DNA from 4 places in the Streptomyces sp. NPDC094147 genome. Region 1 is predicted to be linked to each of the others. Evidence: riboswitches for the same ligand, from Rfam matches in the RefSeq annotation. Region 1 holds a riboswitch; each other region holds the start of a gene.

What was found. A riboswitch is a leader RNA that binds a small molecule or an ion and turns the genes downstream of it on or off. The one in region 1 is predicted to bind cobalamin.
Region 2: linked by a shared signal. The riboswitch ahead of metE (5-methyltetrahydropteroyltriglutamate--homocysteine S-methyltransferase) and the one ahead of ACIQ8J_RS00355 (cobalamin biosynthesis protein) in region 1 are both predicted to bind cobalamin.
Region 3: linked by a shared signal. The riboswitch ahead of ACIQ8J_RS06780 (ribonucleoside-diphosphate reductase subunit alpha) and the one ahead of ACIQ8J_RS00355 (cobalamin biosynthesis protein) in region 1 are both predicted to bind cobalamin.
Region 4: linked by a shared signal. The riboswitch ahead of ACIQ8J_RS26310 (ABC transporter substrate-binding protein) and the one ahead of ACIQ8J_RS00355 (cobalamin biosynthesis protein) in region 1 are both predicted to bind cobalamin.

Annotation. Positions count from the first base shown of each region.
Region 1 is NZ_JBIWHT010000001.1:64,854-72,045, forward strand. Features, by position in the region: gene ACIQ8J_RS00335 (class II aldolase/adducin family protein) at 1-132, opposite strand, end outside; gene ACIQ8J_RS00340 (lysozyme) at 251-1,021, shown strand; gene ACIQ8J_RS00345 (anion permease) at 1,155-2,417, shown strand; gene ACIQ8J_RS00350 (hypothetical protein) at 2,441-2,662, shown strand; cobalamin riboswitch at 2,762-2,903, shown strand; gene ACIQ8J_RS00355 (cobalamin biosynthesis protein) at 3,000-3,956, shown strand; gene ACIQ8J_RS00360 (cobyric acid synthase) at 3,938-5,443, shown strand; gene ACIQ8J_RS00365 (putative cobaltochelatase) at 5,535-7,192, shown strand, end outside.
Region 2 is NZ_JBIWHT010000008.1:146,896-154,087, reverse strand. Features, by position in the region: partial or broken gene ACIQ8J_RS15390 (hypothetical protein) at 171-659, shown strand; tRNA gene ACIQ8J_RS15385 (tRNA-Met) at 826-899, shown strand; gene ACIQ8J_RS15380 (DinB family protein) at 1,294-1,785, opposite strand; gene ACIQ8J_RS15375 (hypothetical protein) at 2,268-2,420, opposite strand; gene metE (5-methyltetrahydropteroyltriglutamate--homocysteine S-methyltransferase) at 2,980-5,304, opposite strand; cobalamin riboswitch at 5,462-5,682, opposite strand; gene ACIQ8J_RS15365 (histidine phosphatase family protein) at 5,681-6,256, opposite strand; cobalamin riboswitch at 6,403-6,494, shown strand; gene ACIQ8J_RS15360 (CbtB-domain containing protein) at 6,556-6,774, shown strand; gene ACIQ8J_RS15355 (CbtA family protein) at 6,791-7,192, shown strand, end outside.
Region 3 is NZ_JBIWHT010000002.1:296,249-303,440, forward strand. Features, by position in the region: gene ACIQ8J_RS06765 (tetratricopeptide repeat protein) at 1-926, shown strand, start outside; gene def (peptide deformylase) at 984-1,616, shown strand; gene ACIQ8J_RS06775 (ribonucleotide-diphosphate reductase subunit beta) at 1,692-2,705, opposite strand; gene ACIQ8J_RS06780 (ribonucleoside-diphosphate reductase subunit alpha) at 2,706-5,081, opposite strand; cobalamin riboswitch at 5,208-5,350, opposite strand; gene mctP (monocarboxylate uptake permease MctP) at 5,495-7,114, opposite strand; gene ACIQ8J_RS06790 (DUF3311 domain-containing protein) at 7,111-7,192, opposite strand, start outside.
Region 4 is NZ_JBIWHT010000021.1:104,075-111,266, forward strand. Features, by position in the region: gene clpS (ATP-dependent Clp protease adapter ClpS) at 1-98, shown strand, start outside; gene ACIQ8J_RS26295 (DUF2017 domain-containing protein) at 98-679, shown strand; gene ACIQ8J_RS26300 (amino acid permease) at 1,000-2,469, shown strand; gene ACIQ8J_RS26305 (Mov34/MPN/PAD-1 family protein) at 2,555-2,977, shown strand; cobalamin riboswitch at 2,969-3,106, shown strand; gene ACIQ8J_RS26310 (ABC transporter substrate-binding protein) at 3,144-4,124, shown strand; gene ACIQ8J_RS26315 (hypothetical protein) at 4,121-4,624, shown strand; gene ACIQ8J_RS26320 (FecCD family ABC transporter permease) at 4,651-5,649, shown strand; gene ACIQ8J_RS26325 (ABC transporter ATP-binding protein) at 5,646-6,440, shown strand; gene ACIQ8J_RS26330 (putative leader peptide) at 6,507-6,635, shown strand; gene ACIQ8J_RS26335 (MoaD/ThiS family protein) at 6,750-7,031, shown strand; gene ACIQ8J_RS26340 (PLP-dependent cysteine synthase family protein) at 7,033-7,192, shown strand, end outside.

The sequences.
Region 1 (7,192 bases):
GACGAGGACCAGGTCGCCGACGCGTACCGACACATTGCCCGAGGTGCCGACGACCAGTCCTTCCGCGGCGGTCCTGCGCGCGGTGTCGATCAGTTCGGCCCAGGCCGCGGCGGTCGCCGCCTCGTCACTCATGCGGCTGATCCTGCCAGGCCGGTTGCGGCCGGGGCACGGCGGCAGAACGGCGTTCTTCCACTAGCCTCTGGGCATTTGTTCCGTAAATCAGGCTGTACACCGGGATTCTGGGGGATCCATGGCTCGCGATCGCAACCCGGTTCGACGCGGCGTACGGGCACTGCTCGCGGCGTCGCTCGCCGCCCTTGCCGCGGGCTCGCTCGCGCTCACCGCGCTGCCCGGCGCGTCCGCCGCGGGCAAACCGCTCGGCCACGATGTCTCCTCGCACCAGAAGAACGTCGACTGGGGCTCCGCGAAGGACCGGGGCGCCTCGTTCGTCTATGTCAAGGCGACCGAGTCCACGACGTACCGCAATCCCTACTTCGGGCAGCAGTACGACGGTGCCCGCCAAGCGGGTCTGGTCCGGGGCGCCTACCACTTCGCGGTGCCCGACCAGTCCTCCGGCCGGACGCAGGCCGCGTACTTCGTGCGGAACGGGGGCGGCTGGCGGCGCGACGGCCGGACGCTGCCGCCCGCGCTCGACCTGGAGCACAACCCGTACGGCAAGGACGCCAAGGGCGGCAGCAGCGACAAGTGCTACGGGCTGAGCCCGGCCGCGATGACCGACTGGATCACGGGGTTCAGCGACGAGGTGCGGCTGCGCACCGGCCGCCGTCCGGTGATCTACACGACCGCCCGCTGGTGGAACGACTGCACCGGCGGCAGCCGGGCCTTCGCCGCGACCCACGCCCTGTGGCTCGCCCGGTACGCCGCGTCGCCGGGCGCGCTGCCGGCCGGCTGGTCGTACTGGACGTTCTGGCAGTACGCCAACGGCAGCGGGAGCCTGCCGGGTGACCAGAATCTCTTCAATGGGACTTTTGCGCAGCTGGAGCGGCTCGCGGCGGGCTGAGGCGAGGTTCCCGCTGGGCCGAGGGGGTTGGAAAGCGGCCACATACACCGCCACGCCCGCCTCAGTTCACCTTCCGTTCATCCAGGTTACTTACGTTCGTCCAGCCACTGACGTCGAACGATTGCCTGGGTAAATGGAACACATGACACTGCTGCTCGCGATCGTGATCGCGACAGCTCTCGTGTTCGATTTCACGAACGGTTTCCACGACACCGCCAACGCGATGGCCACCACCATCTCGACCGGCGCCCTGAAGCCCAAGACGGCGGTCGCCATGTCCGCCGCGCTCAACCTGGTCGGCGCGTTCCTGTCAGTGGAGGTCGCCAAGACGATCTCCGGCGGGATCATCGACGAAAAAGGCATCAGAACCGAGGTGATCTTCGCGGCGCTGGTCGGCGCCATCCTCTGGAACCTGGTGACCTGGCTGCTCGGACTGCCCTCCAGCTCCTCGCACGCGCTGTTCGGCGGCCTCATCGGCGCCGCGGTCATGTCGGCCGGCTGGTCCTCGGTCAACGGCTCGACGGTCGTCACCAAGGTGCTGCTCCCCGCCGTCGCCGCCCCGATCGTCGCGGGCATCGCCTCGATGCTGGCCACCCGGCTCACGTACCGGATCAACCGGAACACCGACGAGAAGGCCACCGCCAAGGGCTACCGTGCGGGCCAGATCGCCTCCGCCGGCCTCGTCTCGCTCGCCCACGGCACCAACGACGCCCAGAAGACGATGGGCATCATCACCCTCGCCCTGGTCGCCAGTGGTGTGCTGCACCCGGGTGCGAACCCCCCGATGTGGGTCATCGTCTCGGCCGGCCTCGCCATCGCGCTGGGCACCTACCTCGGCGGCTGGCGCATCATCCGCACCATGGGCAAGGGGCTGACCGAGCTCAGGCCGCCGCAGGGCTTCGCCGCCCAGACCGGCGCCGCCGCGGTCATCCTGACCTCCTCGCACCTCGGCTTCTCGCTCTCCACCACCCAGGTCTGCACCGGCTCGGTCATGGGCGCGGGCCTCGGCCGCAAGGGCGGTGTGGTCCGCTGGTCCACCGCCACCCGCATGGTCGTCGCCTGGTGTCTGACGCTGCCGGCGGCCGGACTGGTCGGCGCGGGAGCGGAGTTCCTCACCCGGCAGGGCGCCTGGGGCATCGCCGCCGTCGCGGTGCTCCTGATCGCCGGTTCGGGCGTCATCTGGTCGCTCTCGCGCCGCCAGCCCGTCGACCACACCAACGTCACCGCCGACGCGCCCGCCGAAGCGGCCGAGCCCGCCGGTGTCATCACCACCGCGATCGCCGCGGTCACCCCGCCGCCGACCGGCGTCGCCGCCGCGGCCACCGACCTCAAGGCCACGATCCAGGCCCCGGCCCCGGTGACCCCCGCCGACCCGCCCCGCCCGGCGACGGTCTGACCAGGTACAGGTAAGGAATCCCCATGCACATCGACTGGGCGGCCCTCGGCTCCGTCTTCGGCGTCAGCCTCGTGGTGACCGTCGGCCTGGTGGGCCTGTTCACCCTCGGCATCGTCGGCCTCACCAAGCAGGAGGCCGCGGCCTCCGGCTCCGGCAACGCGGCCCTGGCCCGCACCGGCGCGTACGCCTGCTTCGCGCTCTGCGCGGCGGCCGTCGGCTACGGGATCTACTTGATCGTCGGCTGACCCGCACCGCACTCGTGAACCGCCCTCCGGCCCCGCCGGGGGGCGGTTCGCTGTGTGTCTCGGCACACTCTCGCGCCGCAGGTCAACAGCAAGTTGACGGGTGTTCTCGCAGCGTGGTGGACTGCACCGGCCAGCTACGGCGGCAGAAGAGGAAGCCGGTGCGAATCCGGCGCGGTCCCGCCACTGTCACCGGGGAGCGATCCCCGCGAGCCAGGAACTCTCACCGCCGGTCACGTCGAACCAGGGCGCGGACACCCTGAGTGAGGACATACCGCCATGCGCGCCTGCCTGTTGAGACATACCGCAGTTCCACGCGACGGCCTGGCGGGCTGAGCCCGTGCGGGCCGATCGCAGCTTCGCGTACGGCGCCACGGCCGGACTCCTCGGCGACCTCCTGCTCGGCGATCCGCGCCGAGGGCATCCGGTCGCCGCGTTCGGGCGGGCGGCCGGCGCCGTCGAGCGCGTGCTGTGGCGCGACCACCGCGGGTGGGGCGCGCTGCACACCGTCGTGTGCGCGGGCGGCGCCGCGGGCGCCGCGGCCCTGCTTTCCCGCGCCGTACGAGGCCGTCCCGCCGCGGCCGCCGCGCTGACCGCCGCCGCCACCTGGACGGTGGTGGGCGGCACTTCGCTGGGCCGCGAGGCGCGGGCCATCGGCGGCGCGCTGGCCGCGGGCGATGTGGAGGTGGCCCGGGAGCGGCTGCCGCACCTGTGCGGGCGCGACCCGCAGTACCTGGACGCCGACCAGATCGCCCGTGCCGTCGTCGAGTCGGTGGCCGAGAACACCTCGGACGCGGTCGTCGGCGCCCTGGTGTGGGGCGCGCTGGCCGGAGTGCCGGGGCTCGTGGGCTTCCGGGCGGTCAACACGCTGGACGCGATGGTCGGGCACAAATCGGCCAAGTACCGCAGATACGGCTGGGCTTCGGCGCGCCTGGACGATGTGGCGGGCTGGCCGGGGGCCCGGCTCACCGCCGTCCTCGCGGCGCTCGCGGGCCCGGACAAGAAGGGTGCGGTGCGGGCCTGGCGCGCCGATGCCGGCCGGCACCCGAGCCCCAACGCGGGCCCGGTCGAGGCCTCGTTCGCGGGGGCCCTCGGCGTACGTCTGGGCGGCACGCTCTCCTACGGAGGGCGCGTCGAGCACCGGCCGGTCCTGAACGCATCCGGGCGGGCCGTCGAAGTCGCGGACATCGAGCGGGCGGTACGGCTCTCGCGCCGGGTGGGCTGGCTGACGCTGGCCACCGCCGTCGCCACGAGGGCCGCTGTGAGGAAGGGACGTACATGGGTGGCGGGCTGCTGATCGCGGGCACGACCTCCGACGCGGGCAAGAGCGTCGTCACGGCCGGGATCTGCCGCTGGCTGGTGCGCCAGGGCGTCAAGGTCGCGCCCTTCAAGGGGCAGAACATGTCGCTGAACTCGTTCGTCACGCGCGGGGGCGCGGAGATCGGGCGGGCGCAGGCCATGCAGGCGCAGGCGGCGCGCGTGGAGCCGACCGCGCTCATGAACCCGGTGCTGCTCAAGCCGGGGAGCGACCGGTCGAGCCAGGTCGTCCTCATGGGCAAGCCGGTGGGCGAGTTGAGCGCCCGCGGCTACCACGGGGGCCGCCAGCAGGCGTTGCTCGGCACCGTCCTGGAGTGCCTGGAGGAGCTGCGGGGCACATATGACGCCGTGATCTGCGAGGGGGCGGGCAGTCCGGCCGAGATCAATCTGCGGCGCACCGACATCGTCAACATGGGCATCGCGCGGGCCGCGCGGCTGCCCGTGGTCGTGGTCGGCGACATCGACCGGGGCGGGGTGTTCGCCTCGTTCTTCGGGACGACGGCGCTGCTGAGCCCCGAGGACCAGGCGCTGATCGCCGGGTACGTCGTCAACAAGTTCCGGGGCGATGTGTCGCTGCTTGAGCCCGGCATCGAGATGCTGCGCGGCCTCACCGGCCGGCACACCTACGGGATCCTGCCGTACGCCCACGGCCTCGGCATCGACGAGGAGGACGGCCTGAGCGTGTCGATGCGCGGAGCGGTGCGCGAATCGGTCGTCGCGCCGCCGGTCGGCGAGGACGTGCTGCGCATCGCCGTCTGCGCGGTGCCGCTGATGTCCAACTTCACGGACGTCGACGCGCTCGCGGCCGAGCCCGGTGTGGTCGTCCGCTTCGTGGACCGGCCCGAGGAACTCACCGACGCGGACCTGGTGGTGGTGCCGGGAACGCGCGGCACGGTCCGCGCGTTGGAGTGGCTGAGGGAGCGGGGGCTCGCGGAAGAGCTGGTGCGCAGGGCTGCCGAGGGGCGCCCGGTGCTCGGGATCTGCGGTGGCTTCCAGCTGCTCGGCGAGCACATCGAGGACGAGGTCGAGTCACGGGCGGGCTCGGTGCCCGGTCTCGGACTGCTGCCCGTGCGGGTTCGGTTCGCCGCCGAGAAGACGCTCGCCAGGCCCGTCGGCGAGGCCCTCGGCGAGCAGGTGGAGGGGTACGAGATCCACCACGGCGTCGCCCAAGTCCTGGGCGGGGAAGCCTTTTTGGATGGTTGCCGGGTGGGCGCGGTCTGGGGCACGCACTGGCACGGCTCGCTGGAGAGCGACGGCTTCCGGCGCCGCTTCCTGGAACAGGTCGCGCGGGCCGCGGGCCGCCGTTTCGTGCCCGCCCCCGACACGTCGTTCGGCGCGCTGCGCGAAGAGCAGCTGGACCGGCTCGGCGACCTGATCGAAGAGCACGCGGACACCGACGCGCTGCTGCGCCTGATCGAGCAGGGCCCGCCCGCCGGGCTGCCGTTCATCCCGCCGGGGGCACCGTGAACGCGCCCCGCACAGCCGACGACAGCCCGCCGCACACCCTGCCCGGCCCCGCCGGCAGCGATCGACCGCCCCTCGAAGGAGTGATCAGCACATGAGCACCCGGTATCCGTTCACCGCCGTCGTCGGCATGGACGACCTGCGCCTTGCGCTGCTCCTGAACGCCGTCAGCCCGGCCGTGGGCGGTGTCCTCGTCCGGGGCGAGAAGGGCACCGCGAAGAGCACGGCCGTCCGGGCCCTCGCGGATCTGCTGCCCGAGGTGGCGGTGGTGGCGGGCTGCCGCTTCAGCTGCGACCCCGCCGCGCCCGACGCGCGGTGCCCGGACGGGCCGCACGAGGCCGGGCCGGGTGCCGCCCGCGCCGCGCGCATGGTCGAGCTCCCGGTGGGCGCATCGGAGGACCGCCTGGTGGGCGCCCTCGACATCGAGCGCGCCCTCGGCGAGGGCGTGAAGGCCTTCGAGCCGGGCCTGCTCGCGGACGCCCACCGCGGCATCCTGTACGTGGACGAGGTCAACCTCCTGCACGACCACCTCATCGACCTCCTGCTCGACGCCGCCGCCATGGGGTCCTCGTACGTCGAGCGCGAGGGCGTCTCCGTGCGGCACGCCGCGCGGTTCCTGCTCGTGGGGACGATGAACCCCGAAGAGGGCGAGCTGCGGCCGCAGTTGCTCGACCGGTTCGGGCTGACCGTCGAGGTCGCGGCGTCCCGGGAGCCCGGACAGCGCGTGGAGGTCGTGCGGCGCCGGCTCGCCTACGACGACGACCCGGCCGCGTTCGCCGCGCGCTGGGCCGACGAGGAGGGCGCGCTGCGGGCCCGGATCGTGGCGGCTCGCGAACTCCTGCCCTCCGTCGTGCTCGGGGACGCGGTACTGCTGCAGATCGCCGCCACCTGCGCGGCGTTCGAGGTGGACGGGATGCGCGCCGACATCGTCATGGCGCGGACGGCGACCGCGCTGGCCGCCTGGGACGGGCGTACGGACGTGACGTCCGAGGACGTGCGGCAGGCCGCGCTGCTCGCGCTGCCGCACCGGCGCAGGCGAAACCCCTTCGACGCGCCGGGACTCGACCAGGACAAGCTCGACGAGACCCTGGAACAGTTCAGGGACGAGACCGAGGGTGACGACGATCCGGACCCGGGCCCCGAGGGGCCGGGCGGTCCCGGCGGGGGCGGTGGCATCCCGCCGCAGGGCGACTCCCCCGAGAACCCGGCCGAGGCCCCGGAGACCGCGGCGGCCTCCGACGCGCCGGAGACGGCCGGCTCCCCCGCCCCCGGTGGCCCCGGCGAGCGGGCCGCGGTGAAGGCCGCCGAGCCGTTCCGTACGAAGATGCTGAGCGTGCCCGGTCTCGGCGAGGGCGCGGCGGGCCGCCGCTCGCGGGCCCGTACCGACCACGGCCGGACGACCGGTTCGCGGCGGCCCCAAGGGGCGCTCACCAAGCTGCACTTGGCGGCGACCGTGCAGGCCGCGGCCCCCCACCAGCGGGCGCGCGGCCGGTCGGGCCGCGGCCTCGTGGTGCGGCGGGACGATCTGCGCCAGGCCACCCGCGAGGGCCGCGAGGGCAACCTGGTGCTGTTCGTGGTGGACGCGTCCGGGTCGATGGCGGCCCGGCAGCGGATGAGCGCGGTCAAGGGCGCGGTGCTCTCGCTGCTGCTCGACGCCTATCAGCGGCGCGACAAGGTCGGTCTGATCACCTTCCGCGGCAAGGACGCCGAGGTGGCGCTGCCGCCCACCTCGTCGGTGGACGCGGCGGCGGC
Region 2 (7,192 bases), on a different contig from region 1:
GGCATCATGCGCTCTCCTCCCTACGGCCGGGCGCTGGATGTGGCCCGACGCCAGGAAGATCTCGGCGTGCTCGCGACACCCCGGAAGGGGGTCCCGGGAAATATGAGTCAGAGTTTGCCTGTCGGGCTGAAGTCTCTGAGCACTCCGTCGAGTTCAAGTCCAGCGCCCGTGTGGGAAAGACGCGGTCGAGGAACTCGCAGAGCACCTTTGAGGGGATGCCGTGGGCGCTCCACATCGGCCTGCCGGGCCTGGAGGTACACGTACTCAACAGCGCGTGCCTTCCCGTCCCACCCGGCGTGGCGGGGGAGATGTACGTGGCGGGTGCCCAGCTGGCCCGCGGCTGCCTCGGACGCCCGGAGCTGGCCGCAGCGCGGTTCGTCGCCAACCCCTTCGGGCCGCCCGGCAGCCGCCTGTACCGCTCCGGCGACCTGGCGCGCTGGACGCCGGAGGGTCGGCTTGAGTACCTGGGACGGGCGGACGACCAGATCAAGCTCCGCGGCTTCCGCATCGAACCAGGAGAGATGGAAGCGGCGCTGCTCGCGCACGAGGACGTGGCGGAAGCGCGGGTGCTGGTACGTACCGATACCGTCGGGGACAGAGTCCTCACGGCCTACGCCGTATGCGCCGCGGGCCGCACATTCGATCCGGCCGGACTACGCGGACGCGAGCCTCGATGACGTGTGGACCACCGATGTTCCGTCCGGCCTGGGCGGCCAGGCCGGGGGGCGTACGAGTACTGCACCGATGTCGGCTTCGCCGTACAGAAGCTCCTGGCAGGCGGTGGTCTCCGGCCTGGCTGTGATGGCGTACGGTGGGGTTTACCGACGCGGGGTGGAGCAGCTCGGTAGCTCGCTGGGCTCATAACCCAGAGGTCGCAGGTTCAAATCCTGTCCCCGCTACTGCAGAGATGGCCCGGATCCTCAAGGATCCGGGCCATCTTCTGTTATCCGGCGACTGGCCATTTCTTCGCTTCGGCCGGGGGTGTCGTCGACGCGTGGGACGGCACGGGTACTGGGCTTGAACTCCACTGGCGGAGGGCCCTCCAGAGGCTTGATGATGTGGGGGTCCGGCTTCGGCTCGGGCAAGTTCAGGTATGGACGGCCCCCGGCTCCTGTAAAGAGCCGGGCCGTCCGATACCCGGGCGTCTGGCAGCAATGGAATTCCGGGCTGGTGGACAGTGGGCCTGTGCCCCGTCGCTCGGTCACCCACCTGATACGAGTGTGCCGTCCGCCGATTCGGTGCGTCGAGCGACGCCCGTCGTGGGGCCGCCTGGGCGGGGGCTGGTGGTCTGGCTCAAGTCCGGCGGGTGGCGTCGGTCTGCTCACGCAGGATGTCGCTGTGGCCGGCGTGGCGGGCGAATTCCTGGATCATGAGCAGGTAGATCCATCGCAGGCTGACGGTGCCGAAGACAGGGTGCTGTCGGATGGCGTCGAGATCGATGTCCGCGGCGATCGCTCGTGCGCGCTCGCTGGCGCGCTCGAATTCGGCGATCACGTCGGCCACCGTTTCGTCGTCGCTGACCACGAAACTGGCCTCGCCCACCATCGCACCGTCGCATTCGGAGTCCTCCAGCCCTGCCAGGATGCGCTGGAACCACTTCCGTTCGGCGAACGCGGCGTGTTTGACCAGTCCGATCGATGTCGTCATGGACGGGACGAGACGGCGGCGGGCCTCTGTTTCAGACAGGCCGCGCACCGTGTCGATCAGTTCGGCCCGAGTGTGGTCAAGGAGGTATTCGAGCAGCTGGCGCTCGGGGCCGTGGGTGATACGAGTCGGGTCGTTCATGTCGGGTGTTTCCCTTCGTGGACAGCGTTGGAGTTCACGGTTCCGATCGATTGGGCTGTCGGTGTTTGCGAGCGAACGTCGCGTCGGGGCGCTGTTGCCCGGCTTCGGTGTGGCGGGCGATGACGCCGGATCCAGCGGGCCAACCAGTCGGCGGCGATGATGTCGCTTGCTTGCGGGCTAGGGGGCGCCGAGTCGATCGGTTCGATGTCGAACACGAATCGGAGGCCGAGAGGGATTCCTGGCTGAGAGGGGTGTCGTCGATGTCCAGCAGCCAGGCCACCGGGACGACGAGACCGGCTTCTTCTCGGACTTTGCGTCCGGCCTGCCGCAGAGGTCCCGTTGGACTCAACGCTACCTCGCCGACCGACACGAGTCCGCCCCGGCAAGCCCGGAACCCCCACCCGCGGTCGATCGCGACAACGAGCAAGCCTGAGCGGATCACCCTGCCCGCACCACACAACGCCGACGCGACTGACGCCCCGTCAGGCCATGCCCCGCACCGCCGTGCCTTCGTACGCGGCAGGGCAGCGGGTCGCCCACGCGTCTACCGGCGCCACGTGGCGGATCGAGGCGACCACGCCCCCGGAGGCCCCGCGCAGGCGCTCGGCATGCACGTCGGCGACGTGGTGGGCCAACTGTCCGCGTTTCCAGGGACCGAACTCACCGGGCGTCTCCCGCGCTGGACCGGAACCGCCGGATCGCCCCTTTCGAGATGATCCCGCAGCCGGTCGGGGCAAGGGCCGAACCTGCCGATCGGCGGGTGGGGATCGATGAACTTCCGCTGAAAATCGGCGAGTTGCCCGCGTCGGCACCCCCAGGGAGGAGCGCATCGGCGGGTGCTTCGGCGGGCAGCCGGAAGAGGCCAGATGCTCCGACAGCTCCGCAAGGCGCAATGCCTCCGGATGCCTGATCAGCTCCCCCAACAGCCCGTGCCCGGACGGCAGATCGCCATCCATCTGTGCTCGCAGCTCCGCTCACACACCCTGCACAGGGCCCCGCACTACGAATCGCCGCAGGCCGCAGCGAAGCTCCTCAGAGATGAGGATCTTCATGGCGCGCCACGTTACGCGCCGGGCGGCGAACCGGCTGCGAAGACCGGGGAGACCCGCCCCGTGAGCCGAGGAAGTCGGGGAGACCTGGGCCGCGCTGGGCCGGGGCGGGCACCGGGCGGGCCCGCCCCGGCCGCTGGTCGGCTCAGGAGGCCGTGCCGGGCAAGCCGCCTCGGACGTCACGGGCCGCGCTCACCAGGTTCTCCAGCGAGGCTCGCACCTCGGGCCAGCCGCGGGTCTTGAGGCCGCAGTCGGGGTTGACCCACAACCGCTCGGCCGGGATGGCCTCAAGTCCCTTGCGCAGCAGGGCCGCTGCTTCGTCGGCGCCGGGCACGCGCGGGGAGTGGATGTCGTAGACACCGGGCCCCACTTCGCGCGGGTAGCCGGCGGTGGCCAGTTCGTCGGCGACGCGCATGTGGGAGCGGGCGGCCTCCAGGCTGATGACGTCGGCGTCGAGGTCGTCGATGGCCGTCAGGATGTCGCCGAACTCGGCGTAGCACATGTGGGTGTGGATCTGGGTGTCCGCGCGTACGCCGCCGGTGGTCAGACGGAATGCCCGGGTGGCCCACTCCAGGTAGGCGGGTCGGTCGGCGGCACGCAGCGGCAGCGTCTCGCGCAGCGCGGGTTCGTCCACCTGGATCACCGAACTCCCGGCTGCTTCAAGGTCGTTGACCTCCTCGCGCAGGGCGAGGGCGACCTGGCGGGCGGTGTCGCCGAGCGGCTGGTCGTCGCGGACGAAGGACCAGGCGAGCATGGTGACCGGGCCGGTGAGCATGCCCTTGACGGGGCGGTCCGACAGCGTCTGTGCGTACGTCGTCCAGCGCACCGTCATGGGTTCCGGTCGGGAGATGTCCCCGGCCAGGATCGGCGGGCGGACGTAGCGGGTGCCATAGGACTGGACCCAGCCGTGCTGGGTGGCGAGGTAGCCGGTGAGCTGCTCGGCGAAGTACTGGACCATGTCGTTGCGTTCGGGCTCGCCGTGCACCAGGACGTCGATGCCCGTCTTCTCCTGGAAGGAGACGACCTCGCGGATCTCGGTCTCGATCCGCTCCTCGTACGCGGCGGAGTCGATGCGTCCGGCGCGCAAGTCGGCGCGGGCGGTGCGCAGTTCGGCGGTCTGCGGGAAGGAGCCGACGGTGGTGGTGGGCAGCAGTGGCAGGCGCAGGCGGGCGCGCTGGGCTGCGGCCCGCTCGGCGTAGGGCTGGGCGCGGCGTGCGTCCTCCTCGGTGACGGCGGCGGTGCGGGCGCGTACTTCCGGGTCGCGGGTGATCGGGGAGGTGGCGCGGGAGGCCAGGTCGGCGCGGTTGGCGGCGAGTTCGGCCGCGATGGTGCCGGTGCCCTGGGCGAGGCCCCGGGCGAGCGTGACGATCTCGGTGGTCTTCTGGTGGGCGAAGGCCAGCCAGCGGGCGATCTGCGGTTCGATGTCGCGTTCGGCGGTGGCGTCGAGCGGGACGTGCAGCAGGGAGCAGGAGGACGCCACATCGACACGGTCGGCCAGGCCGAGCAGGGTGCCCAGGGTGGACAGGGACTTCTGCAGGTCGTTGATCCAGATGTTGCGGCCGTTGACGACGCCGGCGACCAGGCGCTTGCCGGGCAGGCCGCCGACGGCCGCGAGGTCGTCGAGGTTGGCCGCGGCGGGGCCGGTGAAGTCCAGGGCCAGCCCCTCGACGGGCGCCTTGGCCAGGACGGGCAGGGCCTCGCCGAGCCGGTCGAAGTACGAGGCGATCAGCAGTCGCGGGCGGTCGGTGAGGGCGCCGAGGGCGCGGTAGGCGCGGGCGGCCGCGTTCAGTTCGGCCGGGGTGCGGTCCTGGACGAGGGCGGGCTCGTCCAGCTGCACCCAGTCCGCCCCGGCCGCGCGGAGATCGGCGAGGACCTCGGCGTATGCGGGAAGCAGCCGGTCGAGGAGTGTCAGCGGCTCGAAGTCGGCCGTGACTCCCGGGGCGGGCTTGGCCAGGAGCAGGTAGGTGACCGGGCCGACGAGGACCGGGCGCGCGGTGAGGCCGAGCGCGAGGGCCTCCTTCAGCTCGGCGACCCGCTGGGCGCTGTCGGCGGTGAAGACGGTGTCGGGGGCGAGTTCGGGGACGAGGTAGTGGTAGTTGGTGTCGAACCACTTGGTCATCTCCAGGGGCGCCACGTCCTGGGTGCCGCGGGCCATCGCGAAGTAGCCGTCCAGGGCGTCGGCCTCGACGGCGGCCCGGTGGCGGGCCGGGATCGCGCCGACCATGACGGAGGTGTCCAGGACGTGGTCGTAGTACGAGAAGTCGCCGGTCGGGACCTCGTGGATGCCGGCGTCGGCGAGCCGTCGCCAGTTGGCGGCGCGCAGTTCGGCGGCGGTCCGCCGGAGTTCGACGGCGCTGACGCGGCCCTTCCAGTACCCCTCGACGGCCTTCTTCAGTTCCCGCCGCTGCCCCTGGCGGGGGTAGCCGTGCACGGTGGCCCGTGCTGCCGCGGCTGTGGACTTGCTGGTCACAGGACTCTCCTTCGCGAGCTGTTCAGAGCGACCCGGAGACGGGGCGAGAGCGCGAAGGGACGGCAGACCGGGCGGTCCCCGGCGCTGTGTCGCCGCGGGTGCCCGCCAGATGTGTGCGCCGACCCGCCCTCGAGGTCACCGGATCTCCGCACGCGACCGATCGCGTACGGGCAGTGGCAGGTCTTCGGACTCGCGGGCACGTCTGCCGGGGCAGACACCTACTGGCCGTCGCTTCCCGGACCCGGACTCCCGGACCCAGTGCGTATGACGGCGGTCGTTCCCACTCACCGCTGCGGGGCAGTCCCGGATTCCCACCGGGTTCCCTCTTGCGACGCACCTGCCTGGCGGACAGGGCGAACCAGCTGCACCCGCCAGCCTACCCGGCGCCTCCCAGCGGCCGCCCGGCCCGCAGATTCCACCGGCCGGCCCGGCCGCTCAGCTCCACCGCGGTCAGCGGGGGCACATCGATCCGCCAGAACAACTGCTCCGGCAGCCCCAAGGCCCGTACCACCGCGGCCCGTACGACATCGGGCTCCGCCACCGCGATCACCCGGCCCTCCTGGCGTGCCGCTGCCGCCAGCCAGTCACCGGCCCGGCCGCACAGCGTCAGCAGCGACTCCCCTCCGTGCGGGGCACACGCCGGATCCGCCAGCCAGGCGGCCACTTCCGCCGGCTCGGCGGCACTCACCTCGTCCAGGGTCCTGCCGTGCCAGCGCCCCATGGCGCAGCCCGCCAGGGCCGCGTCCGGCACCGCCGACAGGCCGAGTGCGTCAGCGGTCTGCCGGCAGCGGACGCCGGGAGAGACCGCGGTCCGGGTGGCGGCCGGCAGCGCATCGGCGGCCGAGCGGGCCCGGCGGATCCCCGCGGCGTCCAGCGGGCTGTCGGCATCGAAGCGCGCCTGACGCAGTGCCTCACTGCTCGCCGGCGAGACCAGGATCACTCGGGTGGTCATGTGCGCCCCTTCACGGTCAACCGGCCTTCGTACGACGGGTGTTGGGAGCACACCGGATCCGCTGCGCCCCTCATGACCGCCGCGTACGCCCTTGGCGTGCCCACCGCTTCGCGGTACCTTTCCGCCGATATTGACGACGGCATGACGGAAGCCGGTGAGAGCCCGGCACGGTCGCGCCACTGTAAGCCCAGCAGCAGCCGCCCCGTCCGTGGGGCGGCGAACGTCGAGCAAGTCAGACCCGCTGCCGTCGTCCTGTGCACCACCGAAACGGGACGCGAGTTCCCCAGGAGGTTCCTGCCATGGCGCAGTCCGTCGCCCAGCCCGCCGCCACCCCCGCACTTCCCGCCAAGCTGCCGGTCGGGGCGATCCTGCCCTGGGCGGTCTTCTTCGGCATCCTGATGCTGGTCCTGCTCTACTTCGTCGGCGCCGAGCAGGGCGCCACCTCCGTGATCTCCGGCGAGAACGTGCACGAGTGGGTGCACGACGGCCGCCACCTGCTCGGCTTCCCCTGCCACTGACCGGGGACCCGACACCATGAACTCCGCAACCGTCAGAAACCTCCTGGTGCGCGGCATGCTCGCCGGCCTCGCCGCCGGGCTGCTCGCGCTCGCCGTCGCCTACTTCCTCGGCGAGCCCCGCGTGGACGCGGCCATCGCCTACGAAGACGCCCACACCCATGACCACGGCATGGCAGTGGTCAGCCGCTCCCTGCAGTCCACCGCCGGTCTCGCCACCGGCGTCCTCGTCTACGGCGTGGCGCTCGGTGGCATCGCCGCCCTCGCCTACTGCTTCGCCCTCGGCCGCACCGGCCGTTTCGGCCCGCGCGCCACCGCACTCCTGCTGTCCGGCGCCGGTCTGCTGGCGGTGTACGTGGTGCCGTTCCTGAAGTACCCCGCCAACCCGCCGTCGATCGGCGACCCCGACACCATCGGCAAG
Region 3 (7,192 bases), on a different contig from region 1:
CAGACCGTGCGTTCACGCTGATCGGTGACGGCAGGTACGAGGACGCCGGGGCGCTGCTCACGCGCGCGGCGGACCTGGAGCCCTGGCTGTCCGAGTCCTGGTTCAACCTGGCGCTGCTGCACAAGTTCCGGCACGACTGGGAGCAGGCGCGGGCCGCCGGGCTGCGCGCCGTGGCCCTGCTCGACAAGGAGACCGGAGCCCCCGACTGGTGGAACGTCGGCATCGCGGCCACCGCCCTCCAGGACTGGCCGCTGGCCCGCCGCTCCTGGCAGGCGTACGGCCTGAAGGTGCCGGGCGAGGCCACCGGCAGCGGTGAGCCGGTCGGCATGGAGCTCGGCAGTGCCGCCGTGCGCCTCTCGCCGGAGGGCGAGGCCGAAGTGGTCTGGGGCCGCAGGCTCGACCCGGCCCGGATGGAGGTCCTCTCCATCCCGCTGCCGTCCTCCGGCCGCCGCTGGGGCGAGGTCGTGCTGCACGACGGCGTACCGCACGGCGAACGCACGACCGCCGCGGGCCCGTCCTTCCCGGTCTTCGACGAGATCGAGCTGTGGGCCCCCTCGCCCGTGCCCACCTGGGTGGTGCTGCTCGAAGCGGCCACCGAGGCCGACCGGGACGCCCTGGAGCGGCTCGCCGCCGACGCGGGCTTCGCCGCCGAGGACTGGTCCTCCTCCGTACGCCTGCTGTGCCGCGCCTGCTCCGAGTCCCGGATGCCCAGCGACGAGGGCGACGGCGAGCACCTCGACCCGCACGACCACAGCGAGCCCGGCCACCCCGGCCCGCTCGGCCACCGCACCTCCGGCGACCTGTGGGTACCCGAACGCGAATGCGGCATCGCGGCCCCCGCCGGCCTGGTCCGCGGGCTGCTCGACGGCTGGGTCGCCGACAATCCGGACAGCCGGGAGTGGCGGGATCTAGAAGAAGTCTGCTGAGCCGGGCCTTAGGCTGTACGGGATCGAATCGGGATTTCAGGAAGGCGTACGGCGGACATGGCGCAGCAGGAGACGGACCAGCAGGTCGAGAACGACGGGTTCGTCGTGGACACGGAGGACTGCGAGGCGCGCGAGCTGGCCTTCCGCGAGCGCGGCACCGCCCGCCCGATCACGGTCGTCGGCAACCCGGTGCTCCACAAGGAGTGCAAGGACGTCACCGAGTTCGACGGCGAGCTCGCCCGGCTGATCGACGACATGTTCGCCAGCCAGAAGGCGGCGGAGGGCGTGGGCCTGGCCGCCAACCAGATCGGTGTGGACCTCAAGGTCTTCGTCTACGACTGCATGGACGACGAAGGGGTGCGGCACGTCGGCGTCGTCTGCAACCCGGTCCTCGAAGAGCTCCCGGCCGAGCTGCGGGTCCTGGACGAGTCCAACGAGGGCTGCCTGTCGGTGCCGACCGCCTACGCCGAGCTGGCCCGCCCCGACTACGCGGTGGTCAGCGGCCAGGACGCCGAGGGCAACCCCGTCAAGGTGCGCGGCACCGGCTACTTCGCGCGCTGCCTCCAGCACGAGACGGACCACCTGTACGGCTACCTGTACATCGACCGCCTCTCCAAGCGCGACCGCAAGGACGCCCTGAAGCAGATGGCCGAGGGCACCGCCCGCTACGAGACGGTCCCGAACAACTGACGTACGCCATAAGCGATTTGAGGCCCCGCTCCCCCCGTGGGAGCGGGGCCTCAAGCCGTCGCGCGGACCGGCGGACTAGAAGTCCTCGTCGAAGCCCACCGAGCCCTCGACCGCCACCTGGTAGGCGGACGGACGGCGCTCGAAGAAGTTCGTCAGCTCCTGGACGCCCTGGAGCTCCATGAACGAGAACGGGTTCTGTGAGCCGTACACCGGCGCGAAGCCCAGGCGCGTCAGGCGCTGGTCGGCGACGCACTCCAGGTACTCGCGCATCGACTCGGTGTTCATGCCGGGCAGGCCGTCGCCGCACAGGTCGCGGCCGAACTGGAGCTCCGCCTCCACCGCTTCCTTGATCATGTCGGTGACCTGCTCCTGGAGCAGATCGTCGAAGAGCTCCGGCTCCTCCTTGCGGACGGTGTCCACGACCTCGAAGGCGAAGTTCATGTGCATCGTCTCGTCGCGGAACACCCAGTTGGTGCCGGTGGCCAGACCGTGCAGCAGACCCCGGCTGCGGAACCAGTACACGTACGCGAAGGCGCCGTAGAAGAACAGGCCCTCGATGCAGGCCGCGAAGCAGATCAGGTTGAGCAGGAAGCGACGGCGGTCGGCCTTGGTCTCAAGGCGTTCCAGCTTCTCGACCTCGTTGATCCACTTGAAGCAGAACTGCGCCTTCTCGCGGATCGAGGGGATCTCCTCGACCGCGTCGAACGCGGCCGCGCGGTCCTCCGGGTCGGGCAGATAGGTGTCGAGCAGCGTCAGATAGAACTGGACGTGCACGGCCTCCTCGAAGAGCTGACGGCTCAAGTAGAGCCGCGCTTCGGGGGAGTTGATGTGCTTGTAGAGCGTGAGGACGAGGTTGTTGGAGACGATCGAGTCCCCGGTGGCGAAGAAGGCCACCAGGCGTCCGATCATGTGCTGCTCACCCGGGGTGAGCTTCGCGAGGTCGGCGACGTCGGAGTGGAGGTCGACCTCCTCGACGGTCCAGGTGTTCTTGATCGCGTCCCGGTAGCGCTCGTAGAAGTCCGGGTAGCGCATGGGACGCAGGGTGAGCTCGAAGCCCGGGTCCAGGAGGTTCTTGTTCTCGGTGGTCATTTACTGGCACGCCTCGCAGGACTCGGGGTTTTCGAGGGAGCAGGCGATCGCGTCCGCGTCGGGGGCCGCCTGCTGCACGGGGATGGGGGTGGTGGCCTGGGCCGCGCGGGCGATGCGGGTCGCCGGGCGGGAGCGCAGGTAGTACGTCGTCTTCAGGCCCCGCTTCCAGGCGTACGCGTACATCGACGACAGCTTGCCGATGGTGGGCGTCTCCAGGAACAGGTTCAGCGACTGGGACTGGTCCAGGAACGGGGTGCGCGCGGCGGCCATGTCGATCAGGCCGCGCTGCGGGATCTCCCACGCCGTGCGGTACAGCGCGCGGATGTCGGCCGGGATCCAGCCGAAGTCCTGCACCGAGCCGCTGGCCTCGCGCAGCGCCTCGCGGGACTGGGCGTCCCACACACCGAGTTTCTTGAGGTCCGCCACCAAGTAGCCGTTCACCTGGAGGAATTCACCGCTCAGCGTCTCGCGCTTGAAGAGGTTGGAGACCTGCGGCTCGATGCACTCGTACACCCCGGCGATCGAGGCGATGGTGGCGGTCGGCGCGATCGCCAGGAGCAGCGAGTTGCGCATGCCGACCGCGGCGATGCGCTCGCGCAGGGCCGCCCAGCGCTCCGGCCAGTTCAGCTCGACGTCGTAGTGGTCGGGGTGCAGCACCCCGCGCGCGGTGCGGGTCCTGTCCCAGGCGGGCAGCGGGCCCGACCGCTCGGCGAGGTCGCAGGAGGCCTCGTACGCGGTCAGCATGATCCGCTCGGAGAGCTTGGTGGAGAGGGCCTTCGCCTCGGGGGAGTCGAAGGGGAGGCGCAGCTTGAAGAAGACGTCCTGGAGGCCCATCGCGCCCAGCCCCACCGGGCGCCACTTGGCGTTGGAGCGGCCCGCCTGCTCGGTCGGGTAGAAGTTGATGTCCACGACCCGGTCGAGGAAGGTCACGGCGGTGCGGACGGTCGAGTCGAGGCGCTCCCAGTCGATGGAGCCGTCGACCACGAACGCGCCCAGGTTGACCGAGCCGAGGTTGCAGACGGCCGTCTCGCCGTCGTCGGTCACCTCAAGGATCTCGGTGCACAGGTTGGAGGAGTGGACCGTGTGGCCCGGCTCCGCCGTCTGGTTGGCGGTGCGGTTGGAGGCGTCCTTGAACGTCATCCAGCCGTTGCCGGTCTGCGCGAGGGTGCGCATCATGCGGCCGTACAGGTCCCGTGCGGGCATCGTCTTCTGGGCGAGCCCGGCCGCCTCGGCCTTGCGGTAGGCGGCGTCGAACTCCTCGCCCCACAGGTCCACGAGCTCGGGCACGTCGGCGGGCGAGAACAGCGACCACTGGCCGTCCGCGTCGACGCGGCGCATGAACTCGTCGGGGATCCAGTGCGCGAGGTTCAGGTTGTGCGTACGCCGCTGGTCCTCGCCGGTGTTGTCGCGCAGCTCCAGGAACTCCTCGATGTCGGAGTGCCAGGTCTCCAGGTACACCGCCGCCGCGCCCTTGCGCCGGCCGCCCTGGTTGACGGCGGCGACCGAGGCGTCCAGCGTCTTGAGGAACGGCACGATGCCGTTGGAGTGCCCGTTGGTGCCCCGGATCAGCGAACCGCGGCTGCGGATGCGGGAGTACGAGAGCCCGATGCCGCCGGCGTGCTTGGAGAGGCGGGCGACCTGGTGGTAGCGGTCGTAGATGGAGTCCAGCTCGTCCAGCGGGGAGTCGAGGAGGTAGCAGGACGACATCTGGGGGTGGCGGGTGCCGGAGTTGAAGAGCGTGGGGGAGGACGGGAGGTAGTCCAGGCGGCTCATCAGGCCGTACAGGGACGCCACTTCGTCCAGGGCGCGCACCGAATCGTCCTCGGCGAGGCCGGACGCCACGCGCAGCATGAAGTGCTGGGGGGTCTCGATGACCTGGCGGGTGATCGGGTGGCGGAGCAGGTAGCGGGAGTAGAGGGTGCGCAGGCCGAAGTAGCCGAAGCGGTCGTCGGCGCCGTCGGCGAGCGAGGCCTCGACCAGGGCGTCGAGGCGGGCGGCGTGGGTGCGTACGAAGTCGGCGGTGCGGTCGGCGATCAGGCCCTCGCGGTGGCCGACCCCGACCGAGGCGGAGTACGACAACGCGCCCTGCCCGGCGGCTTCTTCGGCGATGGTGATCGTCAGGAGGCGGGCGGCGAGGCGGGAGTAGGCCGGGTCCTCGGAGATGAGCCCCGCGGCCGCCTCGGTGGCCAGGCCCCGCAGTTCCGCCTCGTCCGAGCGGGCGTTGCGGCCCCGGAGCGCGGCGGCGGCGACCCGGCCGGGGTCGGTGTCCGCGAGGTCGGCGGTGAGGTCGGTCAGGGTCCGCAGCAGCGCGGTCCCGGGCGCATCCGCCAGTTCTTCGGTGATCGCTGAAGCGGGATCCGCTGGGGCGATGGTCACGTGGGGGCACTCCCTCGCTCGGCACGGGGCCCTTCGGGGGAGGCGGAGGCGCGCGTCAGGGCAGGCCCGTGCGCGTCGTCCACCGGCCCAACCGCGAGGCCCGGACGTCTCGGCACCCGGTTCGGTCGAGCCGGATGCGCCGTCGGCAGGTCCTCGGACTCACAGGGTGCGACAAACCGCACCAAGTACACCGTTGCGGGACAGTTCCGGATTTCCACCGGATTCCCCTGCGGCGACAGCGAGGACGAGCATACATGTGGGGGGAGCCGGATGAGTAAGGCCCTACATGTTGTGTCGCCGTGCCCATTGAGACCGAGCCGTTCAAGGACTGGGTGCGCTGACCAACGCACATGGAAGGGCCGCCGCACCCTCCCGGATGCGGCGGCCCTTCGGCGTGCAGGTATGACCAGAACTCAGTGGGCCGCGCCCGCCGTCGCGGGCGGCAGGTCCGGGCTCACTCCCGGGTCGCCCGCGTCCGCCGTGTAGTCCGACGGTGAGGTCTCGTCCACGCCGTCCGGGGCCTTCAGCGCGCGCAGGACGAAGGTCAGGACCACGGTGACCACGACGTTCAGGACGAAGGCCGTGAGGCCGATGTAGCCGATCTCGCCGATGCCCGGGATCTCCTTCGAGGAGCCGCCGAAGTGCTTCTGGGTGGGCGAGGCGACGCCGTACGCCGCGAGCGTGCCGTACGCCATGCCGACCGCCCAGCCCGCGAGCAGCGCCCAGCGGTGGAACCAGCGGGTGAACAGGCCGCCGACCAGGGCCGGGAAGGTCTGCAGGATCCAGATGCCGCCGAGCAGCTGGAAGTTGATGGCCACGGTCTTGTCCATGGTCAGGACGAAGACCAGCGCGCCGACCTTCACCAGGAGCGAGACCAGCTTGGAGACCCGGGTCTCCTGCGCGGCCGTCGCGTCCGGCCTGATGAAGTCCTTGTAGATGTTGCGGGTGAACAGGTTCGCCGCCGCGATGGACATGATCGCCGCCGGGACCAGCGCGCCGATGCCGATCGCCGCGAAGGCCACGCCCGCGAACCAGTCCGGGAACATGTCCGCGAACAGCTGCGGGATCGCCAGCTGGCCGTTCTTGACGTTGACGCCCGCCGCGATCGCCATGAAGCCGAGCAGCGCCAGCAGGCCCAGCATCAGCGAGTACAGCGGCAGGATCGTGGTGTTGCGGCGGATGACGTTGCGGCTGCGCGAGGACAGCGTCGCGGTGATCGAGTGCGGGTACATGAAGAGCGCGAGCGCCGAGCCGAGCGCGAGGGTCGCGTACGTCCACTGGCTCGCCTCGCCGGGCGCGATCGCCCCGGTGGGCTTCCCGCCGGGCGGGCCCGCGAACTTGTGCTGCGCGGCGCTGAAGATGGCGTCGAAGCCGCCCAGCTTGATCGGGATGTAGATGATCGCCACCGCGATGACCAGGTAGATCAGCCCGTCCTTGACGAACGCGATCAGCGCGGGGGCGCGCAGCCCGGAGGAGTAGGTGTACGCCGCGAGCACCGCGAAGGCGATGAGCAGCGGCAGGTCCTTGACGAACCAGTTGGAGGACTCGCCGCCCACGCCCATGACGTCCAACACGGCCTGGATGCCGACCAGTTGGAGCGCGATGTACGGCATCGTGGCGAGGATGCCGGTGACCGCGACCGCGAGCGAGAGGCCCTTCGAGCCGAACCGGCCGCGCACGAAGTCCGAGGTGGTGACGTAGCCGTGCTTGTGCGAGACCGACCACAGGCGCGGCAGGAAGGTGAAGATCAGCGGGTAGACCAGGATCGTGTAGGGCACCGCGAAGAAGCCGGCCGCGCCCGCCGCGTACACCGCCGCCGGAACCGCGACGAAGGTGTACGCCGTGTAGAGGTCGCCGCCGAGCAGGAACCAGGTGACCCAGGTGCCGAACGACCGCCCGCCCAGGCCCCATTCGTCGAGGCTCTGCTCGTTCTCGGCCTTGCGCCAGCGGGCGGCCATGAAGCCGATGACCGTGACGGCCAGGAAGAAGAAGATGAAGACGCCGAGCGCGACGCCGTTCACGCCGTGCTTCACGCGGACGCACCCCCCTTCTTGTCGTCAGAGGTGCGCGAGCGCTGGTCGTGCTGCCAGAGCTTGTACGCGAGCATCGTG
Region 4 (7,192 bases), on a different contig from region 1:
CCGTGGTCTCCAGCGGCAGCCGCGAGGAGATGGAACGCGACGTGCAGGCGATGCACGGCTACGGGCTGTGGGCCACGCTCTCCCAGGACCGCAACTGATGGCCGGGCACTTCGAGGTGCTCCCCGGCGGCGGCGCGGCCGTCGCGCTCGACGAGGTCGAGATCGCCATCCTGCGCTCGCTCGCGGTCCAGCTGCTCGAACTCGTCGGTCCCGGCGACGAACCGGCCGAGGGCGCCGACCCGCTCGCCGCGCTGTTCGCCGAGGGCCCGAGCGAGCCGCCCTCCGACCCGGCACTCGCCCGCCTCTTCCCCGACGCGTACGCCAGTGACGAGAGCGACGAACTGCGCGACAAGTCAAGCGAGTTCAGGCGCTTCACCGAGAACGACCTGCGCTCGCGCAAGCGGGCCGACGCGCTCGCGGTGGTCCACGGCCTCGACGCGCTGACCCCCAAGGGCGACGGCGGAGCTGTCCTGAAGCTGACCGCCGAGGACTCCCGGCACTGGCTGGGCGCGCTCAACGACCTGCGGCTGACCATCGGCACCCGCCTGGAGGTCACCGACGAGGACGAGAGCGGCGAGCTGTACCGGCTGCCGGACGACGATCCGCGCAAGCCGATGGTGATGGCCTATCTCTGGCTGGGTGTGCTGCAAGAAACACTCGTCGAAACGCTCATGCCCTGACCGATCGACCAGGAGATGGCTGTTCGCTCAGCGGACGCTCAAATCCGTATAACGATCCCATCACCGCATCGACCTGCTTTGTCACGTCGAGGGACTTTTGTCCGCTTCTTCCTGTGGGGTGCGCCACAGTGGCTGAAATGGATCACCCATAAGGCCGTGATAAATCTTCACGACCACCCGGGGACGCCACCCATGTTCCCCGGGGGCGCTTCGACCGGCTGACCGCCGGTGGCACTCCATCCACATCCGGGGGGATCAGGACCTGATCCGCCGCTTCGCGACCGAGGCGGGCGGGTCAGCATGGAGAAAGGCGCACCACCATGACCTCAGTGCAGGTCGACCAGCACGGCGACCGTCCTGCCGGCAATGAGGCCGCGGGGACCGACGTCGGCAACGGACCGGGCGAGGGCGCGGGCGAGGGATACCAGCGGGGCCTCGGGGCCCGGCAGATCCAGATGATCGCGATCGGCGGCGCCATCGGCACCGGCCTCTTCCTCGGCGCGGGCAAGGCCATCTCGAAGGCCGGGCCCAGCCTCATCCTGGCCTACGCCATCGCGGGCCTGGTCATCTTCTTCATCATGCGCGCGCTCGGCGAGCTGCTCATGTACCGCCCGGTGTCGGGCTCCTTCTCGGAGTACGCCCGGGAGTTCGTCGGCCCGTTCTGGGGCTTCGTCACCGGCTGGACGTACTGGCTCTTCTGGGTCGTCACCGGCATCACCGAAGTCACCGCGGCCGCCCAGTACATGTCGTTCTGGACCCACAACAGCGTGCCGCAATGGGCCTACGCGCTGGTCTTCACGCTCATCCTGTACGCCGTGAACCTGATCTCCGTGAAGCTCTTCGGCGAGCTGGAGTTCTGGTTCTCCATGGTCAAGGTGACCGCCATCGTCGGCATGATCCTGATCTGCGCCGGCATCCTCACCGTCGGCTTCTCGAACGCCGCGGACACCGCGTCGGTGTCCAACCTGTGGAACGACGGCGGCTTCTTCCCGCACGGCATCGGCTCCACGCTGATGACGCTCCAGATCGTGATGTTCGCCTTCCTCGCGGTCGAGCTGGTCGGCGTCACCGCCGGCGAGTCCAAGGACCCCGAGAAGACCCTGCCCAAGGCCATCAACACCGTGCCGTGGCGCATCGCCGTCTTCTACATCGGCGCGCTGATCATGATCCTCTCGGTCATCCCGTGGCACGAGTTCCAGCCGGGCGTGAGCCCCTTCGTCCTCGCCTTCGAGAAGATGGGCCTGGGCGTCGGCGCCGCGATCGTCAACTTCGTCGTCCTGACCGCCGCGCTCTCCTCCTGCAACTCGGGCATGTACTCCACCGGCCGCATGCTGCGCGACCTCGCGCTCAACGGCCAGGGCCCGAAGGTCTTCACCAAGCTGACCAAGAGCGGCACCCCGCTGGTCGGCACCACGGTCTCCGCCGCGCTGATGCTGGTCGGCGTCTGGATCAACTACGTCGCCCCCGGCAAGGCCTTCGACTACGTCGTCTCCTTCGCCACCATCTCCGGCATGTGGGCCTGGATCATGATCCTGGTCTGCCAGATCCGCTACCGCGCCCGGTCCGACCGCGGCGAACTGCCGAAGTCGACCTTCCGCGCCCCGGGCGCCCCGTGGAGCAGCTGGTTCGCGCTGCTCTTCATCGGCATGGTCATCGTGATGATGGGCATCGACAAGGACTCCCGCGTCTCGCTGTACTGCGCGCCGCTGTGGGGCCTGATCCTCGGCGTCTCCTACCTGGTCCTGCGGGCCAAGAACCCGGAGAACAAGGCGTTCGCCAAGCGCAGCTGAGGCTCTGACCTGCCAGTTCTCACCATGCGGGCCGTTCCGTACCATCACTCGGTACGGAACGGCCTGTCTGCTTATCCTTGCCGACATGCTGACCATCACCCAGGCCCTGTACGACCAGCTCGTCGCGCACGCCCGCGCCGACCACCCCGACGAGGCGTGCGGTGTGGTCGCCGGCCCGGCGGGCACCGGCCGCGCCGAGCGCTTCGTCCCGATGCTGAACGCGGCCCGCTCGCCCACCTTCTACGAGTTCGACTCCCAGGACCTCCTCAAGCTGTACCGCGAGATGGACGACCGCGACGAGGAGCCGGTGATCGTCTACCACTCCCACACGGCGACCGAGGCCTACCCCTCGCGCACCGACGTGACGTACGCGAACGAGCCCGGCGCCCACTACGTCCTGGTCTCGACGGCGGACACGGACGGGGCGGGGGAGTTCCAGTTCCGCTCGTACCGCATCGTGGACGGCGTGATCACGGAGGAAGACGTCAAGATCGTCGAGGCATACTGACCGTACGCAATTGACCGATTTGGGCGGCAGGAGCCAGGAAGCCGGTGTGAATCCGGCCCGGTCCCGCCACTGTGACCGGCGCTTGGCGGCGCCGGAAGTCAGGAACTGACCTGCCGCCTTCTCCCACCGACAGGGGACGTGGAAATCCCCTTGGAGGAGCTCAGCCATGCTCTGGCGCCGCGCGGCACTCGCCGCCGCCCTGCTGTTCCCGCTTGCCGCGTGCACGACCCCGCCGCGCCCCGACGCCGCGGGCGGCCCGGCCCCCGGCTTCCCGTACACGGTCACCAACTGCGGGGTGACGACCACGTTCACCGCGCCCCCGAAGCGGGCCGTGACGATGAACCAGCACGCCACGGAGGTGATGCTGGAGCTGGGCCTCGCCAAGTCCCTTGCCGGGACCGCCTACTTGGACGACAAGGTGCTGCCGAAGTACGAGCGGGACTACCGGTCGGTCCCGGTCCTCGCGGCCGAGTACCCCTCGTACGAGAAGCTCCTGTCCGCCAACCCGGACTACGTGTACGGCGGTTACGCCTCTGCGTTCTCGCCGAACGAGGGCCGCACGCGCGAGGCGCTGGCCAAGAGCGGCATCAAGACCCGCCTGAACGTGGAGAACTGCCCCAAGGGGGCCGCGACCACGATGGACGACGTGTACGAGGAGGTCCGCGAGGTCGGCCGGACCTTCGGGGTCGCGGACCGGGCCGAGTCGTGGGTGCGGTCGGCCGAGGCCGCCAACGCGCGCACCCGGACGGCGCTCGCGGGCGCGGCGCCGCTGTCCGTCTTCGTCTACGACAGCGGCGACAAGACGGCGTTCACGGCGGGCGGGAAGGGCATCGGCAACGACATCGTGACGCGGGCGGGCGGCCGCAACGTCTTCGCCGCCGATCTGAAGGACAAGTCCTTCGGGGACGCGAGCTGGGAAAACGTGGTGGCCCGCGCCCCCGAGGTCATCCTGATCCTGGACTACGGCGGCACGACGGCGGAGGCGAAGAAGCAACGCCTGCTCGCCGACCCGGCCCTGGCCTCGGTCCCGGTCGTCAAGAACAACCGCTTCGCGGTCCTCCCGCTCTCCGACATGGTGACGGGCGTCCGCGCCCCCCAAGCGGTGTCGAAACTCGCGGAACAGCTGCGCGGGGGGACGAAGCGATGAGAGCGGCAAGGGAGGCTGCCGCCGCGCGTTCGGCGGTGGTGCCGGGTTCGGCGGGGTGCGTGGCGGTGGGTTCGCGTTCGGTGGGGTGTGTCGCGGTGGGTTCGCGTTCGACGGTGGTGGTGCCGGGTTCGGTGGCGTGTGTCGTGGTCGGCTCGCGTCCGGCGGCGGTGTCGGGTTCGGCGGGGTGCGTCGTGGTCGGCTCGCGCTTGGCGGTGGTGCCGGGTCCGGCGGGGTGTGCAGTGGTCGCCCTGCGCCCGGCGGTGCTGGCGGGTTCGGCGGGGCGCGCCGTGGTGGGTTCGCGTTCGCCGGGGCGCGTCGTGGTCGGGCCGCGCCCGGCCGTGCTGCCCGGTTCGGCTGGGCGTCGCGTGGTCGGTCCGCAGTCGCCGACGGCGGGCGAGGGCCGGCGGGAGGAACCGCACCTGCCCTCCCGTCCGCACGGGTGGTGCGGGTGGGAGACGAGGGACCGGCCGGAGGCCGCAGCGTCCGGGGTGCGGCGGTGACCCCGCGTTGGCGGTACCCCGTACTCATGGGCGCCCTCGCCACCGCGCTGGTGGCCGCCGCCGTCGCCGGCCTCGCGCTCGGCTCGGTGGCGATCCCGGCCGACCAGATCCTGGCCATCGTCACCGGGGAGGCCGACCCCTCCCCGTACCGGACCATCGTGCTCGACGTGCGGCTGCCCCGCGTCGTGCTCGGCGCGGTCACCGGCGCCGGTCTCGCCGTCATCGGCACCGTCCTCCAGGCCCTCGTGCGCAACCCGCTCGCCGACCCGTTCCTGCTCGGGGTCTCCAGCGGGGCCTCCGCCGGAGCCGTCGCGGTGATCGTCCTCGGCGTGGGCGCCGGGGTGACCACCACCGTCGCCCTCCCCGCCGCCGCCTTCGCGGGCGCACTCGTCGCCCTGGTCCTCGTGTACGCCCTGGCCGGACGCGGCGGTTCGATGACCGGCGGCCGACTCGTGCTCGCCGGAGTCGCCGTCTCGTACATCCTGTCCGCGCTCACCAGCCTGCTCCTGGTCACCTCGGCGAGCGCCGAACACCTCCAGGAGGTGCTGCACTGGACGCTCGGCGGACTCGGCGGCGCCCGCTGGGACATGCTGGCCCTGCCCACCGCCGTCCTCGCCGCGGGCACCCTCGTCCTGATCGCGCTGGCCCGACCGCTGGACCTGCTCCTGGTGGGGGAGGAGGGCGCCACCGTCCTCGGCCTGGACACCGGCCGCTTCCGCGCGGGCGTCTTCGCGCTGGCCTCCCTGCTCACCGGCGCGCTCGTCGCGTACAGCGGGGCGATCGGATTCGTCGGCCTGATGGTTCCGCACGCCGCCCGCGCGGTCGTCGGCGCCGCCCACCGCACCCTGCTCCCGGTCGCAGCCCTCGGCGGCGCCGCCTTCCTGGTCCTCGCCGACCTCGCGGCCCGCACCGTCGCCGCCCCGCAGGACATCCCGGTCGGCGTGCTCACCGCGCTCACCGGCGGCCCGTTCTTCCTGTGGATGCTGCGCGGCCGCAGGGCCGGCGCGGAAGGCGGCCCCGCATGACGACCCTGCGCGCCGAGTCGCTCTCGTACACCGCACCGCAGGGCCGCGAACTGCTCTCCGGCATCGAACTCACCGCCCGCGACGGCGAGACCGTCGGCCTGGTCGGCCCCAACGGCAGCGGCAAGACGACCCTGCTGCGCTGCCTCTACGGAACCCTGCGCCCCACCACCGGCCGCGTCCTGCTCGACGGCGGCGACCTGCACGCCCTGCCGGTGAAGGCGCGCGCCCGCCGCATCGCGACCGTCCCGCAGGACGCCCACGCGGGCGGCATCGAGCTGACCGTCCGCGAGATCGTCGCCATGGGCCGCTCCCCGCACCACCGCTTCTGGGAGGCGGACACCGCCACGGACCGCGCCCTCGTGCACGAGGCACTCGCCCGCGTCGGCATCGCGGACCTCGCCGGCCGCCCCTTCCCGTCCCTCTCCGGCGGCGAACGCCAGCGCGCGCTGGTCGCCAGGGCCCTCGTACAGCAGCCGGACGTCATCGTCCTGGACGAGCCGACCAACCACCTGGACATCCGCTACCAGCTCGAAGTCCTGTCCCTGGTAAGGGAGTTGGGCACGGCAAGCCTGCTCGCCCTGCACGACTTGAACCTCGCCGCGCACTACTGCGACCGGATCTGCGTGCTGGCCGGAGGCCGGATCGTCGCGGCGGGCCCGCCCGCCGACGTCCTGACCGCCGGACTCCTCCTGGCGGTGTACGGGGTCGACGCCGAGGTGAGTGTCCACCCCGTCACCGGCGCACCGACCGTCGTCTATCTGCCGCCCACAGCCGCGGCGACCACATCCTGAGCGGGATCCGTCCAGGATGCGAGATCACATTCCGGGAAGCGGACCGGGAATCTATACGATGACCCCATGGTTTCGAACGACGTGAGCGACAAGACGCCGAGCAGCGGCCCCGCCCTGCTGCTCGTGGCGCGGCTGCACGTCGACCTGTGCCGCCTCGCCAGCGCGATCTGTACGGCCCGCGCAGCCGCCGTCTGACGCCGCGCGCTCCACCAGCACCAACGCACCACCGCACGCCCCGGGGCGTGCGGCGCGCGGACCCGAGCACGAGCCGCGCCCACCTGCCTCTCACTCCCGACAGGAGCCCACGCCATGGCCATCGAGGTCCGCATCCCGACCATCCTCCGCACCTACACCGACGGCGCCAAGGCCGTCGAAGGCGGCGGCGCCAGCATCGACGCGCTCTTCAAGGACCTGGAGACCCGCCACCCCGGCATCCGCGAGCGCCTGGTCGACGAGAGCGGCGAGCTGCGCCGCTTCGTGAACGTCTACCTCAACGACGAGGACGTCCGCTTCCTCGCCGGCATCACCACCGAGCTGTCCGACGGCGACAACGTCACGATCCTGCCCGCCGTAGCGGGCGGCTCCGTCTGACATGCGCTACGACTCCCCGCTCGCCGCGGTCGGCAACACCCCGCTGGTCCGCCTCCCGCGCCTGTCGCCCTCCGACGACGTACGGATCTGGGCCAAGCTGGAGGACCGCAACCCGACTGGTTCGATCAAGGACCGGCCGGCCCTCCACATGGTCGAACAGG